3 linked regions of the Reyranella humidisoli genome follow. The protein of the gene in region 3 binds, or shares a complex with, the protein of the main gene of each other region. Links are inferred from orthologs where the notes say so. Each region holds a gene or a part of one and is shown on either strand. Other genes may lie near its edges.

The links.
Region 1: the proteins of KQ910_RS23215 (region 3) and eno are in contact, whole or in part, in a solved structure (PDB 2FYM), measured with the Escherichia coli proteins. The link is inferred for Reyranella humidisoli from one-to-one orthologs.
Region 2: the proteins of KQ910_RS23215 (region 3) and pnp are in contact, whole or in part, in a cryo-EM structure (PDB 9QH0), measured with the Escherichia coli proteins. The link is inferred for Reyranella humidisoli from one-to-one orthologs.

Annotation. Positions count from the first base shown.
Region 1 is NZ_JAHOPB010000003.1:339,569-345,435, forward strand. The notes cover bases 1,891-4,822. They hold eno (phosphopyruvate hydratase), read right to left. Parts: upstream 4,030-4,822; coding sequence 2,752-4,029; downstream 1,891-2,751. Other genes in these bases: KQ910_RS25130 (bifunctional helix-turn-helix transcriptional regulator/GNAT family N-acetyltransferase), read right to left, coding at 1,891-2,516; nthA (nitrile hydratase subunit alpha), read left to right, coding at 4,151-4,747; nthB (nitrile hydratase subunit beta), read left to right, coding at 4,763-4,822. In the rest of the region: KQ910_RS25120 (glutathione S-transferase family protein), read left to right, coding at 59-706; KQ910_RS25125 (DMT family transporter), read right to left, coding at 703-1,590; more of KQ910_RS25130, read right to left, coding at 1,587-1,890; more of nthB, read left to right, coding at 4,823-5,380; KQ910_RS25150 (LysR family transcriptional regulator), read right to left, coding at 5,400-5,867. UniProt on the Escherichia coli protein: Catalyzes the reversible conversion of 2-phosphoglycerate (2-PG) into phosphoenolpyruvate (PEP). It is essential for the degradation of carbohydrates via glycolysis.
Region 2 is NZ_JAHOPB010000001.1:1,097,717-1,103,572, forward strand. Bases 1,554-4,474 are described here. They hold pnp (polyribonucleotide nucleotidyltransferase), read right to left. Parts: upstream 4,123-4,474; coding sequence 1,984-4,122; downstream 1,554-1,983. Other genes in these bases: KQ910_RS05365 (cytochrome b/b6 domain-containing protein), read right to left, coding at 1,554-1,724; rpsO (30S ribosomal protein S15), read right to left, coding at 4,326-4,474. Also shown: KQ910_RS05360 (DUF1254 domain-containing protein), read right to left, coding at 1-1,094; more of KQ910_RS05365, read right to left, coding at 1,167-1,553; more of rpsO, read right to left, coding at 4,475-4,595; tRNA pseudouridine(55) synthase TruB, read right to left, coding at 4,612-5,607; KQ910_RS05385 (spermine/spermidine synthase domain-containing protein), read left to right, coding at 5,632-5,856. UniProt on the Escherichia coli protein: Involved in mRNA degradation. Catalyzes the phosphorolysis of single-stranded polyribonucleotides processively in the 3'- to 5'-direction. Also involved, along with RNase II, in tRNA processing.
Region 3 is NZ_JAHOPB010000002.1:993,782-1,000,148, forward strand. The notes cover bases 1,729-5,160. They hold KQ910_RS23215 (Rne/Rng family ribonuclease), read right to left. Parts: upstream 4,821-5,160; coding sequence 1,929-4,820; downstream 1,729-1,928. Other genes in these bases: KQ910_RS23210 (Bug family tripartite tricarboxylate transporter substrate binding protein), read right to left, coding at 1,729-1,914. Outside these bases: more of KQ910_RS23210, read right to left, coding at 955-1,728; KQ910_RS23220 (N-acetylmuramoyl-L-alanine amidase family protein), read left to right, coding at 5,300-6,133; KQ910_RS23225 (penicillin-binding protein 1A), read left to right, coding at 6,189-6,367. UniProt on the Escherichia coli protein: Endoribonuclease that plays a central role in RNA processing and decay. Required for the maturation of 5S and 16S rRNAs and the majority of tRNAs. Also involved in the degradation of most mRNAs.

The sequences.
Region 1 (5,867 bases), on a different replicon or contig from region 3:
TCCGTCAAGATTTTTCGTTTGATTGGAGAGGCTTAGCGACTGTGAAAGGGCGGACGGCATGAGCGGACTGATCATCTGGACGTACGACTGGGTGCCCAAGGGCCCGCGCGGCTTCGTGCGCGACCTCCGGCTGCGATGGGCCTGCGAGGAAGCCGGTCTCCCCTATTCCGTGCGCACCGTGCCGTTCGATGGGCGCGAGACCAATCACCTGGCGCAGCAGCCGTTCGGCCAGGTGCCCTTCCTGACCGATGGCGACCTGAAAATGTTCGAGAGCGGCGCCGGGCTGATGCATCTCGCCCGCAAGAGCGAAAAGCTGATGCCGCGCGATCCTGCCGGGGAAGCCGCGACCCTTCAGTGGATGTTCGCCGCGCTCAACTCGATCGAGATGGTGAGCGTGCCATGGTGGTTCCTGACCATGACGGGCCAGCCCGACAATGCCCTCACCGGCTGGATGGGCAACCGGCTCGACCAGCTCGAGAAGGTACTGGGCGGGCGGCAATGGTTGGCGGCCGATCGCTTCACCGCAGCCGACCTGCTGATGGCGGACGTCCTGCGCGTCGGCAAGGTCCGCGCCTTCGGTGACCGGCCGGCGACCGAAGCCTACGTGACCCGCGTCACCGACCGACCCGCGTTCAAGAAGGTCCACGCCGACCAGATGGCACATTTCGCGGCGGCCGACGCGAAAAGAGCGGCAGCTGACTCTTAGTCAGCTTGCGCTCCGGGCTTCAGCGCTATCCATAGGCCCGCCAAGACGCATGCAAGGCCAAGCAACGCCGCCACCGGCAGAGGCTCGCCCAGCAGCGCGGTGCCGCCCAGCGCCGCCGTCACGGGCCCGAGCCCCAGGAAGATCGTGACCAGCGTCGGCGGCGCATTCCCCAGCGCATAGACCCATAGGAAGAAGCCGATGCCGCTCGACACGCCGATGAATACGATGGCCGCCGCCTCTCCGGCCGTGAAGGCGGGCCACGTCGCGAACAGACCTTCGGCGCCGGCAATCCCCGCCAGCGCCAGGACGGCCACGAACATGGCAAAGGCGGTCACGGGCAGCGCCGAGTAGCGCGCGACGTAGGGCGCGTAGGAGATCGAGCAGACGGCGCCGCAGAAGGCCGAAGCCAGCGCCGCCGCCGTGCCCAGCCACGCTGACCCGTGCTGCGGCTCGGCCGTGATCGCCGCCCCTCCCAGCGCGATCGCGACGCCCGCGAAGGTGAGCAGCGCGCCCGCGATCTTGGCTGGCGTAAATCGCTCGCGCCCGAGCAGCGCCGACAGGGTCATCGTCATCAGCGGGAAGGTCGAGAACAGCAGCGAGGCGCGTGCCGCGGGGATGTGCAGCAGCGAATAGTTCAGCAGCACGATCAGCGCCGCGAACTGGCCGATCCCCAGAAGCCCGATCGGCACGAGATCGCGCGGAGCGATGGTTCGCCAGGGCCGCAGCCATAGCGCCGGCACAAGGCAGACGAGCCCGATCAGGTAGCGCAGGAAGCCCAGTGACCCCGGCCCCGCCGCATCGACGACATAGCGCGTCGCCACCATCGCGGCCCCGACCTGGATGCCGGTCCCGGCGGCGGCCCAGAGCGGGCCGGGCCGGCTCACAGATCGAGGCTCCAGAACTGCCCGACCAGCTTCTTGCCGAAACTGTCGTGCTTCTCCTCCCGGATGAGCCGGAAGCCGGCCGCGATGTAGATCTTGCGGGCCGAGACCAGGATGTCGTTGGTCCACAGCATCAGCTTTTTGTAGCCCTTCGCGCGGGCATCCTCGATGCAGGCCGCGACCAGACTCTGGCCGATGCCGAGGCCGCGCGCCGAGGGTTCGACGTAGAGCATGCGCAACTGTCCAGTGGTCTTGCCGGCGCGCACGAGGAAGACCGATCCCGCGATCTCGCCGTTGCGCTCGGCGATCCAGCAATTGTCCGACTTCGGGTCGAACTTCCGAATGAACTTTGCGGAAATCTCCGCGAGCATCGCCTCGAAGGTCCCGTCCCAGCCATACTCGGTGGCATAGAGCTGGGTCTGGCGGCGGATGATCCAGCCGAGGTCGCCCGGCTGGTGCGGCCGCAGCGTAAAGGGCACGCGCTTTTCCGGCGGCTCGTCGAGCAGCGACTCGACGGTCTCCAGCGCCTTCACGAGCCTGTCCTGGCGCGCGATCGGCAGTTCGGCCAGCAGGTTCGCGATGTCCTGGCGCGAGCGCTCGTTCATGGCGGCCCACAACCGCTGGCCCTTGGCCGTCAGGGTCAGCTCGGTCTGGCGCTTGTCGGCGGTCGACCGCTTGCGCGCGACGCAGCCCCGCTTCTCCAGTGCCTGCAGCAGCCGGCTGACATAGCCCGGATCGAGGCCGAGATCGCGGCAGAGTTCCTGCGCCGTCGGACGGTCGCGGTTGGCGATCTCGTAAACCAGCCGCCCCTCGGGCAGGGTGAACGGGCTGTGCAGGAGGGTCTCTTCCAGCACGCCGATGCGGCGGGTGTAGAAGCGCGAGAAGCGGCGCACCGCCTCGATGCGGGACGCGAGCGACGACACTGCCATGGCAATCTCCCCAGAAGGTTGCCATGGTCAATCAAGTCTTTGACTTCGTCAACTATTAGACAGGCAGAGCAAGGATCCTTCGCTGCGCTCAGGATGACACCTGTTTTGGGGTTGGCGCACTGCATAGGACCCAACAGCCGTGTCATCCTGAGCGCAGCGCAGGACCTTTCCTCTTCCTCTGAACAAGAAAAAGGGCCGCCGCAGCGACCCTTGATCATTCCCGTCCCGCCGAAGCTCAACCCCGCAGGATCGATGTCCCGGCGTAGCGCGCCTGGGTGCCGAGCTGCTCCTCGATGCGCAGGAGCTGGTTATACTTGGCCAGCCGATCAGAGCGCGACAGCGAGCCGGTCTTGATCTGGCCGCAGTTGGTGGCGACCGCGAGGTCGGCGATGGTCGCATCCTCGGTCTCGCCCGAACGGTGGGACATGACGGCGCCGTAGCTGGCGTTGCGCGCCATCGAGACCGCTTCCATCGTCTCGGTCAGCGTGCCGATCTGGTTGACCTTGACCAGGATCGCGTTGGCGAGCCCGTCCTTGATGCCCTGCTCCAGGCGCTTCGGGTTGGTGACGAACAGGTCGTCGCCCACCAGCTGGATCTTCTTGCCGAGCTTGTCGGTGATGGCCTTCCAGCCCTTCATGTCGTCCTCGGCCATGCCGTCCTCGATCGACACGATCGGGTAGCGCTTCACGAGATCGGCGTAGTAGTCGACCATGCCGGCGGCATCGAACGACTTGCCCTCGCCCTCCATCTCGTACTTGCCCTTCTTGAAGAACTCGGTCGAGGCCGGGTCGAGCGCCAGCATGACGTCCTCGCCGGGCTTGTAGCCGGCCTTCTCAATCGCCTTCATGACGAAGGACAGCGCCTCGTCGGCGGTGGCGAGGTTCGGGGCGAAGCCGCCCTCGTCGCCCACGTTGGTGTTGTGGCCGGCATCGTGCAGCTGGCCGCGCAGCGCGTGGAAGACTTCCGCGCCCATGCGCAGCGCGTCGGCGAAGCGATCCGCCTTCACCGGCATGATCATGAATTCCTGGATGTCGATCGGATTGTCGGCATGGGCGCCGCCGTTGATGATGTTCATCAGCGGCACCGGCAGCACCGAGGCCTGGCTACCGCCGACATAGCGATAGAGCGGCAGGCCGCTGTCCATCGCGGCGGCCTTGGCGACGGCCAGCGAGACGCCGAGAATGGCGTTGGCGCCGAGGCGGCCCTTGTTCGGGGTGCCGTCGAGCTCGATCAGGGCGCGGTCGATCTTGATCTGCTCCAGCGCGTCGAGGCCGGACAGCAGGTCCATGATCTCGCCGTTCACCGCCGCTACCGCCTTCAGAACGCCCTTGCCGCCGTAGCGCTTCTTGTCGCCGTCGCGCAGTTCGACCGCCTCGTGGGCGCCGGTCGAGGCGCCGGATGGGACGGCCGCGCGGCCGACCGCGCCGCTGTCGAGTTCGACCTCCACTTCGACGGTGGGATTGCCACGGCTGTCGAGGATTTCGCGGCCGCGGACTTCAGCTATGGCGCTCATGAGAAAAACTCCTGTTGGGCGGGGCCTCTCTAGCCGCGCGCATGTCGGGGAGCAAGTGACGCGATGGCCCTCGCTTCCTATACTCCGCCGCCCGATCCGCTGCCGCCTGGGAGAAGCGACCATGCCCGATCAGACTCACCACCACCAAGCCACCGCCCCCGTGGAGAAGCGCGTCGACGCGATCCAGGAAGCCTTCCAGGAGCGTGGCATGGAGCCCGAGAATTTCATCCGCGAGTTCAAGCATCTCGCCGAGGAGGAATGGGTGCCGGAAAACGGCGCGCGCGTGGTCGCCAAGGCCTGGACCGATCCCGCCTTCCGCGAGCGCCTGTTCGCCAACGGCCGCGACGCCGTCACCGAACTCGGCCTGTCGATGCCGCCGCATCACCGGCACCTGGTCGTGCTGGAGAACACGCCGAAGGTTCACAACGTGATCTGCTGCACCCTCTGCTCGTGCACGGCCTTCTCGATCATCGGCCTGCCGCCGGACTGGTACAAGGACCTGGAGTACCGCGCCCGCGTCGTGCGCCAGTCGCGCACCGTGCTGAAGGAGATGGGGCTGGAGCTGCCGGCCGACATGGAAATCCGCGTCTGGGATACCACGGCCGACACCCGCTACATGGTGCTGCCGGTGCGCCCCGCCGGCACCGAGGGATGGTCCGAGGAGAAGCTCGCCGGACTCGTCACCAAGGACGCCATGATTGGCGTCTCGCGCCTCTAGGACGGAGAGACAGTCATGGACGGCATGCACGATCTCGGCGGCAAGCATGGCTTCGGCCGGGTCCGCTATTCGCTCCGCGCCCAGACCTTCCACGAACCGTGGGAGAAGCGGGTCAACGCCCTCTATTCGCTGGCCGTGAAGCTCGGCATCTTCAACATGGACGAGTATCGCCACGCCATCGAGCGCATGGAGCCGCGACACTATCTGTCGGCCAGCTACTACGAACGCTCGTTGACGAGCCTCGCGACCCTGTGCGTGGAGAAAGGCATCCTCACCCAGGAGGAGCTGGATCGCCGCGCCGGAGGCGCCTTCCCGCTTTCCTCGCCCAGCGCACCCGGCCGCGGCAACGTCGCCACGCGCGAGACGCTGAAGGTCGGCGACAAGGTCACGGTGAAGACGGATTACGTTCCGGGTCACGTCCGCATGCCGGGCTACATTCGCGGCAAGAGCGGCGTCGTGGTCGGCGTGTCGCCGCCCTACCCGTTCCCCGACGCCCATGGCCACGGCATCGAAGCCGAAGACGAGCCGACTTACGACGTCCGTTTCGATTCGCGCGACCTGTGGTCGGACTCCGCCGACCCGGCCTTCGTCCATGTCGGCGTCTTCGAGAGCTACCTCGAGCGCGCGGCGTAGGCTTATTGGACGTTGAGCCTTACACCCCCGCCGCGTAGCGCGGCAGGTGCAGGCGGAGCAGGTCGAGGATTTCGTCGCGCAGCGGGTCGCGTGCGTTGCGCAGCCAGGCGGCTGCCATCGGCAGGAGGTCGAGGCCGAGCGCGTCGCGGGAGGCGAGCGGCACGAAGCGGACGCCCGTGACACCCAGGCGTGCCGCCGACCGCGGCACGATCGCCACGCCCAGGCCGGCGGCGACGAGGTGTACGATGGTCTGCTTCTCCTCGGCACTCTGCGCCAGCTTGGGGCGAAGGCCGGCCCGCTCGAACAGTTTGATCGTGAGGTCGTGGCTGTGCGGCCGCGCGCTGCGGTCGGGCACGATCATCGGCTCGTCCGCCAGCGCCTCGATGGAAAGCCGGCGCCGGCCCGCCAGCCGGTGACGCGACGGCACGGCGACGACCGGCGTCTCGTGGAAGAGCATCATCGTCTCGATCCGCTTGTCGAGCCGCTC
Region 2 (5,856 bases), on a different replicon or contig from region 3:
CTGCCGGTGAGGTTGGCCACGCCGGGTTGCCACTCGAACTTGTAGCCGCCGATGAACGGGCGCTTCCATTTCCGGTTGTCGAAGAACAACGCCTCCTTCTCGCGGTTCCGGTAGAAGATCGTCCGGCCCGTCGCATCGCCCACGGCGGCCGCTTCGGCGAGGATCTTCTTCATCCGCTCGTCGGGCGCGAAGGGCTTGCCCTTCTGGATGCCGATCGACGCCCAGAATCCGAGCGTCGTGAGATCGAGCGATTCGGTCGGTTCGTTCTGCACGGCCGCGTTCAGCAGCTCCCAGAAGCGGAAGTCCCCGGGGCCCACCATGTTGAAGGGCTTGCCCGACATGTCGACGAAGTTCATCGCCGGCGGCGTGGCGGACTGTCCGAGCGGATAGACCTTCGTCACCTTCTTCACGAGTTCCACGCCCGGCGCCGGACTGCCGTCGACGACGAAGCTGCGCCAGACGATCCAGACGCTGAGGCTGCCCGGACGGATCACGTGATATCCCGGCGGCACGTCGCCCGTGTAGCCGGGCGGCAGGACGATGTACTTGCCACCCTCGCCACGGTCCGGCCCGGTGAAGCCGATATCGCCGGCCCAGCGGTACCAGATGTCGTTGACCGTGCCGAGAACCTTGGGCGGCGCCTCGACCACCAGCGGACCCTTGCGCAGGTCGATCCAGAACCACGTGTAGGGCGTGTTGTCGTTGGCCGTCAGTTCGACGGTGCGGGAGTCGACCAGCTGCTCCCAGATCGGCACGGTGGTATTCGCCGGGCCCATCGCGAGGATGGCTGCGCGGTTGGCCATCTGGTTGACCACCGGAAGGGCGAGCAGATAGGCCTGCACCGCGCGCTGGAAGTCGAGATTGTCGTAGATCCTGTCGGTGCTGGCCTGGTCCGGCACGCCGCCCTGAAAGCGCAACGTCCCGAGGCGCGTATCGACGCTGTCGGGCACGACCACGCCGGGCGGCATCGGCGTAGTGAACTTGAAGGCCGGGGGCGCCGGCGTCCCGGTCAGGGGCTGGGCCTGACTTTGAAACGCGCTCGACAGGAAAATCACGCACAGGAGGTTCGTCAGCAAACGTCGCGAGATCTTCATGGCCCCATCCAAGAAATAGTCGGGCCGCACACCAGACGAAGCAAGCTGCCGCCATCGAGATTGACGGGTGATCTACCGCTTCGCGCCATCCAGGAAAAGCATGAAGCGTGCGAGAGGCCACTTGAACAGCAGCAGATAGGCAACGTGTAGGGAAACGAGACCTGCCAGGAGGTTCGCGAGGAACTCGTGCACCTCCGACAGGGGGCCTTCCGACTCTTCGTGCTTCCTGTTGTCCTTCGGCGAGGTCGCGGCTTCGACCTGCTTTTCCGTCGGCCCTTTGGCGCCAGGCACCGCAACGGCGCTTTCAGCGCCCAAGCCCACCGACCGGCCACGATCTAGGGCGATGCCTGTTGCGGACACCCCGATCAGGGACATGCCGATGCCGAGAAGAAGCGTCCGACTGATGGCTGGATGGGTCATGGCGCTGCCGAGTTTCAGACCGGCGAACTGAGGATAGAACCGCATCAATCCCAGTTGAGGCGCGCCCGTCAGGGACCACAGCACCCGCCCGATCAGCACCGCGGAAACCACATAGCCCAGCCACGCATGAACAAGGCCCGTTTCGCCCGTGGCATAAGCGGCGACGGCAAGAACGACCAATAGAGCGTGGTAAGCGCGAAGGCGATGCATGACCGACACAGGACGCACTCCGTGGCATTGCGAGACAAGCCTTGGGTGCTTCGCGCCGCCGGAGGCGTAGAGCTTGGATGGGCTTCGCCGGTCGACGAATGCCAATCGCCTATGACGTCCGACAACGAACGGACACGGATCAGGTTCCACCCTCAGGCAGTTTGGGCCAGACCCCGAGCCCGTTGGATGACGCTTGAGACCGCGACAAACAAAAACGGCGGCCCGTGGGCCGCCGTTTCCGTTATCGATCGAGTGACGACTACGCGCCGGCAGCGGGAGCTTCGTCGACCGGCTTGTTCGAGATGTCCTCGCCCGTCTCCTGGTCGACCGCCTTCATCGAGAGGCGGACCTTGCCGCGGTCGTCGACGCCCAGGACCTTGACCTTCACCTGGTCGCCTTCCTTCACCACGTCGTTCACCTTGGCGACGCGGCGCGGCGCCAGTTCCGAGATGTGCACGAGGCCGTCGCGCGCACCGAGGAAGTTCACGAAGGCGCCGAACTCGACGGTCTTCACGACCTTGCCGGTGTAGATCACGCCGACTTCCGGCTCGGCCACGATGCCCTTGATCCAGTCGATGGCGCGCTGGCCGGCCGTGGCATCCACCGCCGCGACCTTGATCGTGCCGTCGTCCTCGATGTCGATCTTGGTGCCGGTCTGCTCGGTGATCTCGCGGATCACCTTGCCGCCCGTGCCGATCACTTCGCGGATCTTGTCCTTGGGGATCGTGAACTGCGTGATGCGCGGCGCGGTCGCCGCGACGCCGTCACGCGCACCGCCCAGACCCTTGGCCATTTCGCCGAGGATGTGGATGCGGCCGTCCTTCGCCTGGCCCAGAGCGACCTTCATGATCTCCTCGGTGATCGAGGTGATCTTGATGTCCATCTGCAGCGAGGTGATGCCCTTCTCGGTACCGGCCACCTTGAAGTCCATGTCGCCGAGGTGATCCTCGTCGCCCAGGATGTCCGACAGGACGGCGAAGCGCTCGCCTTCCTTGATCAGGCCCATGGCGATACCGGCCACCGGACGTTCCATCGGCACGCCGGCGTCCATCAGCGACAGCGAGCCGCCGCAGACCGAGGCCATCGACGAGGAACCGTTCGACTCGGTGATCTCCGACACGATGCGGATCGTGTACGGGAACTTCTCCTTGGACGGCAGCATCGGACGCAGCGCGCGGAAGGCGAGCTTGCCGTGGCCGATCTCGCGGCGGCCGGGCGAGCCCATGCGCCGGACTTCACCCACCGAGTACGGAGGGAAGTTGTAGTGCAGCATGAAGTGCTCGCGGTACTCGCCCTCGAGCGCGTCGATGATCTGCTCGTCCTGGCCGGTGCCGAGCGTGGCCACGACCAGCGCCTGCGTTTCGCCGCGGGTGAACAGCGACGAGCCGTGGGCGCGCGGCAGGATGCCGACCTCGGCCACGATCGGACGGACGGTCTTGGTGTCGCGGCCGTCGATGCGCTTGCCGGTGTCGAGGATGGCTGTACGCACCACGTCGGCCTCGAGGTTGCCGAACTGCTCGCCGAACGCGGCCAGTGCGGCCTCGTCGCCCTCGAACAGCTTCTTGGCCTCGGCCTTCACCGCGCCGATCTTGGCCTGGCGGGCCTGCTTCTGGGTCTCGGCGAACGCCTCGACCAGCTTAGCCCGCATTTCCGCCGTGAGCTTGGCAGCCACCGTCTTCGACGCTTCCGACGGATCGGTGAGCGGCAGCGGCTCCTTGGCGCAATGCTCGGCGAGCTGGATGATCGCGTCGATCACCGGCTGGAACGAGCGATGGGCCTCCATGACGGCACCCAGCATCACGTCCTCGGAAAGCTCCTTGGCTTCCGACTCGACCATCAGCACGCCTTCCTTGGTGCCGGCGACGACGAGGTCGAGCGTGCTCTTCTCGAGCTGCACCTTGGTCGGGTTGACGACGTACTGGCCGTCGACATAGCCGACGCGCGCCGCGCCGATCGGGCCCATGAAGGGCACGCCGGAGATCGTGAGCGCGGCCGACGTGGCCACCATCGCCAGGATGTCGGGATCGTTCTCGAGATCGTGGGCGAGCGTCGTGACGACGACCAGCGTCTCGTTGCGATAGCTCTCGTGGAACAGCGGGCGGATCGGGCGGTCGATCAGGCGCGAGGTGAGGATTTCCTTCTCGCTGGGACGGCCCTCACGCTTGAAGAAGCCGCCGGGGATCTTGCCCGCTGCGAAAGCCTTCTCCTGGTAGTTCACGGTCAGCGGGAAGAAATCGAGGCCGGGCTTCGGCTTCTTCTCGAACACGACGGCAGCCAGCACCGTGGTGCCGCCGTAGCTCGCCATGACGGCGCCGTCGGCCTGGCGCGCGATCTTGCCGGTCTCCAGCACGAGCTTGCGCCCGGCCCAGTCGATTTCCTTGCGAAAAACTTCAAACATCTCATTCATCCTTTCCATCACGGTCGACTGCCCCCGTTTGGCGGCGACCGCCCACCGGCGCCCTTGCGCCGGCAGGACCGGGACAGGCGTTTGCTCTCGCCCCTGCCTTCCCGGTTACTGCGATGTCGCGTCAGGCGGCCGAACTCACGGGGACCGCACGACGCGACGCGAAAAGGCCCCATCGCAAGGATGGGGCCGAAGGGTCAGCGACGCAGACCCAGACGCTCGATCAACGTGGCGTAGCGCTTGGTGTCTCGCGACTTGAGGTAGTCGAGCAGGCGGCGGCGCTGGCCAACCATCTTCAGCAGACCGCGGCGCGAATGGTGGTCCTTCGCGTGGCCCTTGAAGTGCTCGGTGAGGTTGGAAATACGCTCGCTGAGGATCGCGACCTGGACTTCCGGCGAACCCGTGTCGCCTTCGATCTGGGCATACGCCTTGATCAGCTCCGCCTTGCGGTCGGCTGTAATCGACATCGGTCATCTCCTGAAACTAAAGGTTGAACACGCGCACCGGCTGGAGAGCGACGCCGTCCGAACGGACCAGCGCCACGAGCCTGCTGCCGACCTCGGCGCGAACAAGTGCGCCGGACGGAGGTGCGTCCCGGGTCAAGAGAACAGGCTGGCCTTGGCGCAACCGGTCCGCTTGTGCCTCCGTCATGGCCAGCGCCGGGATGTCGTCCAGCGCGGTCGCAACGGGAGCCAAGGCCCCGAAGAGCGCGGGAATATGCCCGAGGGCCTCCAGTTTGGAAAGCGAAATGGCCCCCTCCTCGCGGAAGGGTCCCACGACCGTCCGGCGCAGCGCCGACAGGTGTCCGACGGTCCCCACCGCCTTTGCCAGATCGCGGCCGAGAGACCGGATATAGGTGCCCTTGCCGCAGCCGACCACAAAATCTGCGTGGTCCCTGTCAGGCCGGCCGACCATCTCCAGCCGCTCGATCAGGACCTGGCGCGGCTTCAGTTGGACTGTCTCACCGGCTCGGGCGAGGTCGTAGGCACGCTTTCCATCGATTTTCAGCGCCGAGAAGGCCGGCGGCATCTGCTCGATCTCGCCCACGAAGGCCGGGAGTGCCGCGCGAAGTGCATCGTCGGTCGGCCGGGCGTCGCTGGTCGCCGTTACCTCGCCCTCGGCATCTTCGGTCGAGCGGGCTTCACCGAACCGCAGGGTGAAGCGGTATTCCTTCCGCCCGTCCATGATGAACGGCACCGTCTTGGTCGCCTCGCCGAGCGCGATCGGCAGGATGCCGCTGGCCAGTGGATCCAGCGTGCCGCCATGCCCGGCCTTCTGGGCGCCGAACAGCCGCCGCACGCGGCTCACCGCCGGTGTCGAACCGAGACCGACAGGCTTGTCGAGCACGATCCACCCGTCGACCTTCTCGCCCTTTTTTCTTCGCGCCATGGCGGAGGGGTTTAAGCCCGCAAGTTGTTGCGCGCCAGCCATTGGTTCAGGCAGGCTGCAAGCATGAATTTGAGGCGGCAGTCGGATCACATCCGGCAAACGATACTTTTCGGATTGTTCTTTCTGTCGGGCGCTGCAGCCCTCATCTACCAGACGGCCTGGCACAGGCTGCTCGGCCTGTTCGCCGGCGCCGACACGATCGCCGCCGCCCTGGTCGTCGGGGCCTTCCTGCTGGGTCTCGGCATCGGCAGCCTCGCCGCCGGTCTCTACGCCGACCGCCTGTCGCGCCGCGCGGCGCTGATCGCCTTCGCGATCTGCGAGGTCGGCATCGCAGTCTTC
Region 3 (6,367 bases):
ACGATGACCTTCGGTCTGCAATGCGACGCCGTGCAGAGCAACGACATCCTCGACGCCGCCGCAGCCGGCGACATCGACTTCCTCGACACGGCCAACGTCTATCCGCTGGGCGGCATGCGCGACACGGTGGGCCGCACCGAGCAGATCGTCGGCAACTGACTGAAGGGCAAGCGTCACCACTACATCGTGGCGACCAAGTGCGGCGGCGTCATGGGGCGGCATCCCTGGGAGCAGGGCACGTCGCGCAAGCATGTGCTGGAGGCGATCGAGGCGTCGCTGAGGCGGCTCGGCACCGACTATGTCGACCTCTATCAACTTCATCGCCACGATCCGGGGACACCGCTCGACGAGACGATGGATGCGCTCGACACGGTCGTGCGGCAGGGCAAGGCGCGCTACGTCGGCGTCTCCAACTGGCCGGCGCACAAAGTGGCGCGCGGGATCGGCCGCGCCGAGGTGAAGAACACCGTCCGCATCGATTCGGTGCAGCCGCGCTACAATTTATTGTTCCGCAGCTACGAACGCGACCTGCTGCCGTTGTGCGAGGAGGAAGGGATCGCGGTGATCCCCTACAATCCTCTGGCCGGCGGTCTTCTTACGGGCAAGTACAATGGCGAGGCGCCCCCGCCGCAAGGCTCACGCTTCCAGCTCGGCACCGCAGGCGCCCGCTACCAGGAGCGTTACTGGCACCGGCGCGAGTTCGAGACCATCGAGGCGATCCGTGGCGTCGCGGCCGAGGCGGGCATGAGCATGGCCGTCCTGGCGATGCGCTGGACGCTTTCCAATCCGGCGATCACCACGCCTATCATCGGCGCGTCCAAGCCCGAGCAGCTTGCCGACAGTTTCGCCGCGGCCGAGCAGGGGCCGCTGCCCAAGGACCTCAAGGCCATACTCGACCAGCTCACGCACGAATGGCGCGCCGTCGATGCCGAGCGTTGATATCGGCGGGCCAGGCTACTCCGGCTCGATGCCGGCAACTTTCATCATCTCGCGGTAGAGCGCGATCTCGGCGACCATGATGCGCCGCATCTCCTCGGGCGTGCACGGCGCGATTTCCGAGCCGCCCTGGGCCTGTCGTTCGACATAGGCCGGATCGGTGATGGCCTTGAGCATGGCCTCGCGCAGCTTCGCCATGACCGGCTGCGGCACGCCGCTCGGCATCAGGATGCCGGTCCAGGTCATCAGCTCGAAGTCGGGAATGCCCTGTTCGATCAGCGTCGGGATGTCGGGTGTGAGCGGATAGCGGCCGCGGCTGCCGACACCGAGGCAACGCACCGTCCCGGCCTTGACCTGCGGCAGGCTGGTGACCGGATCGGCGAAGCACATCTGCACGTGGCCGGCCATCGTGTCCTGCAGTGCTGCGGGTGTGCTCTTGTAGGGCACGTGCATCATGTCGATGCCGGCCTTGGCCTTGAGCAGTTCGCCCGAGATGCGCGTCGAGGCACTGCCCGAGCCGAAGTTTATCTTGCCCGGCTGGCGCTTGCACAGCGCGACGAACTCGCCCGCCGTCTTCGCCTCGACCTTCGGGTTCACGATCATGAACACCGGCGCGCGGCCGATGATCGTCACCGGTTCGAAGTCCTTGAGCGGGTCGTAGGGCAGGGACTTCATCATCGCGACATTCGACGCCGCGGCGGTGTTGGAGCAGACGAAGATGGTCTGGCCGTCGGGCTTCGCCTTGGCGGCGACTTCGGCGGCAATGGCGCCATTGGCCCCCGGCTTGTTCTCGACGACGGCCGGAACACCGAAGACCTTGTTCAAGCCCTCGGCGACGTTACGGGCGCTCTGGTCGGTCGCCGAGCCCGGACCGAACGGCACGATGATGCGGAACGGGCCGTTCGGAAAAGTATCCGCCTTCGCTGCGCTGCCGAAGGGCAGCGCAGCAGCACCGACGATCAGGGAACGGCGGCGCATGCTGCGAGTCCTGCCTAGCGCCGCCACCAGCCGCGCTTGGGCTTCTCCGGCGGCGCGTCGATCACGGGGACCGGCGGCGGCGCAGGAGCGGGCTCCGGTTCCGGGATCACGATCGGCTGCGGCGCCGACGCGACCACCGGTGGGGCCGGGGGCGGGGGCGGCGGAGCGGCTTCAACGTTCACCGGCTCACCGGGATCGAAGGGCGCGCGTTCCACCGGCATGTGCTCGACCGGCATGGCTTCCAGCGGCGTCGGCGGCGAGGCCGGCGGCTCGTGAGCGCTATTCGGCTCACTCGTGTCATGACCGTTCTCGGCGCGTTCCTCGCCTTGGGAGCCGGCTTGGTCTTCGTTGGCATGACCGTCCGCTGCCTGGCCTACTCCCTGCAGCGGCTCGCCTTCGCCGTTCTCGCGACGGCGGCGGCGGCCACCGCGGCGACCGCGTCGACGGCGGCCGTTGCGATCGTCGCCGTTGGACTCGCCTTCCGGACGATCGCCCTCGGCGCCGTCATCGTCGGCGCGGGCGCTATCGGGTTCACCTTCGGGCGCATCGCCCTCGGCATCTTCCTCGGCCGCACCGTTGAGGCGTGACTCTCCGCCCTCGCTGGCCTCGCCGGCAGCCTGTGGCTGGTCGGAGCCTTCGCCGTCCTCGCGGCGCCCACCACGACGGCGACGACGGCGACGGCGACGGCCGCGACCCTCGGCACCTTCCTCGTCCGCGCCACCCTCTTCGCCGCGCTCGTCAACCTCGCGGGCCTCGACGGTCTCGCCCTCGTCGGACGAAGCCTCGTCGCCGGATGCTTCCTCATAGCTGGCGCGCGCCAGTTCGGGCGCCGGCCGGCTGTCGTTGCGATGGTCCTCGCGACGGGACCGCACGCGCTCGATCTCGCAATCGGCGGCGTGGAGTTCCTCGTCGGCCTCGACGATGACCGTGAAGCCGTAGCGCTGCTCGATCTCCGACAGCGAATGGCGCTTCTGGTTGAGCAGGTAGAGTGCCACGTTCGGCGGAACGCTGACCGCGATCTCGCTGGCGCGGCGCCGCACGCCTTCCTCCTCGATCGCGCGCAGCGCATGGAGCGAGGCGGATTCGAGCGAGCGGATGCGGCCGGTGCCGGCGCAGTGCGGGCAGACCTCGGTCGAGTGCTCCAGCAGGCTGGGACGCAGCCGCTGGCGCGACATCTCGAGCAGGCCGAACGCGGAGATGCGTCCGATCTGGATGCGCGCGCGATCGGTGCGCATCGAGTCCTTCACCTTGTGCTCGACCTGGCGCTGGTGACGCGTCTCCTCCATGTCGATGAAGTCGATCACGATCAGGCCGGCGAGGTCGCGCAGGCGGACCTGGCGGGCGATCTCCTCGGCCGCCTCGATGTTGGTGCGCAGCGCCGTCTCCTCGATGTTCCGCTCCTTGGTGGAGCGGCCCGAGTTGACGTCGATGGCGACCAGCGCCTCGGTCGGATTGATGACGATGTAGCCGCCGGAGCGGAGCTGCACCGTCGGCGAATGCATGGCGTCGAACTGGTTCTCCACCTGGTAGCGGTGGAAGAGGGGAATCGGCTCCTTGTAGAGCTCGACCTTGTTCGCCTGGTGCGGCACCAGCTGGCGCATGAACTCCGCGGCACCCTGGAAGCCCGCCTCGCCCTCGACGAGCACCTGCGCGATGTCGGTGTCGTAGATGTCCCGCAGCGACCGCTTGATGAGATCGCCTTCCTCGTAGATCAGCGCCGGCGCCGTCGAGCGCATCGTGATCTCGCGGATCGAATCCCAGAGCCGCGACAGGTATTCGTAGTCGCGCTTGATGTCGATGTTGGAGCGTTCCAGCCCTGCAGTGCGCAGGATCACGCCCATGCCCTGCGGCACGTCGAGGTCGCTCAGCATCTCCTTCATCCGCTTGCGGTCGGCGGGGTTGGAGATCTTGCGCGAGATGCCGCCGCCACGACCGGCGTTGGGCATCAGCACGCAGTAGCGGCCGGCCAGCGAGAGGTAGGTGGTGAGCGCCGCGCCCTTGTTGCCGCGCTCTTCCTTGACGACCTGCACCAGCAGGATCTGCCGGCGCTTGATGACTTCCTGGATCTTGTACTGGCGGATCGGGTTGCGGCGACGACGCTCGCGCGTCTCGCGTTCCTCCACGACCTCGTCGCCGCCCAGCGTCTCGACCGTGACGTCCGGCTGCGGCGCCTCGGCCGGATCGGTCGAAACCGCGCCGTCCGTTTCGACGGGCTGATCGGTGCCTTCCGTGGTCGCGACGGTCTCGCCTTCGGCTGCGGGTTCGGAGGCCGGGGCGGCTTCCGCTGTCTCGACGGGGGCCGTCTCTACAGCCGTTTCGGAGAGGGCAGGCTCGACGTGAACCGGTCCATCGAGGCGCTCGACGGGAATTTCCGCGGGCTGGGCCTGCGATTCCGGTTCGATGGTGGTCGTCTCGACCGCGACGGTTTCCGTAACGGCCGTTTCGGCGGACGCCGCCTCGAAGCCCGGCGCCTCGGGGCCAGGCTCGCCCGCAACCGCGTCGGTCGGGGCGTCGGGGGCGGGGACCGCTTCCGAGGCGGCCGCTTCGCGGGCCTCTTCGATGTCGGTGCGGTCGACGCGATTGCGCCGGCGCGGCTCGTCCTCTTCAGCCTCGGCGTGCAGGCGATGCTGTTCGGCGATCAGCCGTTCGCGGTCAGCGACGGGGATTTGATAATAGTCCGGGTGGATTTCCGAAAAGGCCAGGAAGCCGTGCCGGTTGCCGCCATACTCGACGAACGCCGCCTGCAGCGACGGTTCGATGCGGATGACTTTCGCGAGATAGATGTTGCCCTTCAGGGGCTTGCGGCTCGCGGTTTCGAAGTCGAATTCTTCAAGTCTCGTTCCATCGACCACAACGACCCGGGTCTCTTCCGGGTGACTTGCATCGATGAGCATACGCCTTGCCATGGGCTCGCTCCGAGGCGTCCGATCCCTACCGGTGCGAGCGACCGGCGGCCATGTCGCCTCCGTCGTGCGAGGGGAGCGGTGCGTCATCGACCCGCCGAACGGCCAACTCTGGCCAAGACGGGGAAGCTTCACGCCGCCGGACCACGACTGGGTCCTGCCAACCTCGAGTTTCCTGATAGCCACCGCCTGCCTGACAGTCTCTCCGCAGACCGGCCGCGCCCCCATTTCTGCAAAGGCGCGAGCCCAGTCTGGCTCGGAAACTGCCGTCGGAGCGCGACCCTAAGGCGCGCTACGAACGACGGCGACTGCTCGCGGAACGCAACATACGGGGTTGCGAACGGGCCTACAATCAAAAGATTGTGTCGCATGAATTTGATCTTTTAAGGCATTGAAAATATTTGGAATTACAGTCTCTTTTCTGATATTGGTTTAATAATATTCAAACAAATTTCATCCCTCTTTGACCCTTGGCGTTCGCCATGTCCGATTTCCGCCGCCGTCATTTGCTCGCCGTTCTGGCCGGCGTGAGTGTGCTTGGAATGGGGGCAGGGGGCGCCCTGGCGGCACCCTCGAAGCGCCAGAAATCGGTCAAGAAGCCGACGCCGACCGTGCCGATGGCCCGGCCTAAACTGGTGTTTCTCGACCCCGGCCATGGCGGCCGCGATCCGGGCGCCCTGGGCGGCCGAGGGACCCAGGAGAAGAGCGTCGTTCTGGCGATCGCGCGCGACCTGCAACGCGAACTGCTGGCCGGCAACCGTTACAGGGTCCTGCTGTCGCGGAACACGGACAGTTATGTCGCGCTACGTGAACGTGTCGCTCGCGCCCAGGCCGCCAAGGCCGATCTCTTCCTTTCGCTCCATGCGGATGCGCACAGCGACAACGATGTGCGGGGTGCATCGGTGTACACATTGTCGGAGGAGGCGACGGACCGCGAAGCGGCTGCATTGGCCGCTCGGGAAAACCGTGCCGGCATGGTCGTTTCAGGCATGAGGCTGTCCGATCAGCCCGACAATGTGGCCCAGACGCTCGTGGCCATGAGCCAGCGGGGGACTGTGAACGACTCCCGTCGTCTTGCGGACACGGTCGTCGCCACCTTCGCCCGCAACGGCGTAAGGCTGTTGCCGCGCACCCACAGGCAGGCGGGCTTCGCCGTGCTGACCTCCCCCGACATTCCGGCCGCGCTGGTGGAATTGGGCTATCTCTCCAATTCGCAGGACGAGAAGCTTCTGACCGTCCGTCAGCACCAGTTGGCCCTTGCCCGGGCGCTGCGGGCGTCCGTGGACGCCTATTTCGGCGCCACAAGAAAGGCATAAGTGCGAGGCATTCTGCGACATTGAAGGCCCTTTGGGTGCCGCGTAGAAAGTGACCGTGCTCAACTTCATAAAGATCAGCCTGGCGTTCGCCACTGCCGTCCTCATTGTCGGTACCGGGACCGTCGCAGGCCTTTTCTGGCATTTCAGTCACGGGCTGCCCGATCACAAGCAACTGGCCGACTACCAGCCGGCGACCCTGACCCGGCTCTATGCCGCCGACGGCAAGCTGCTGGC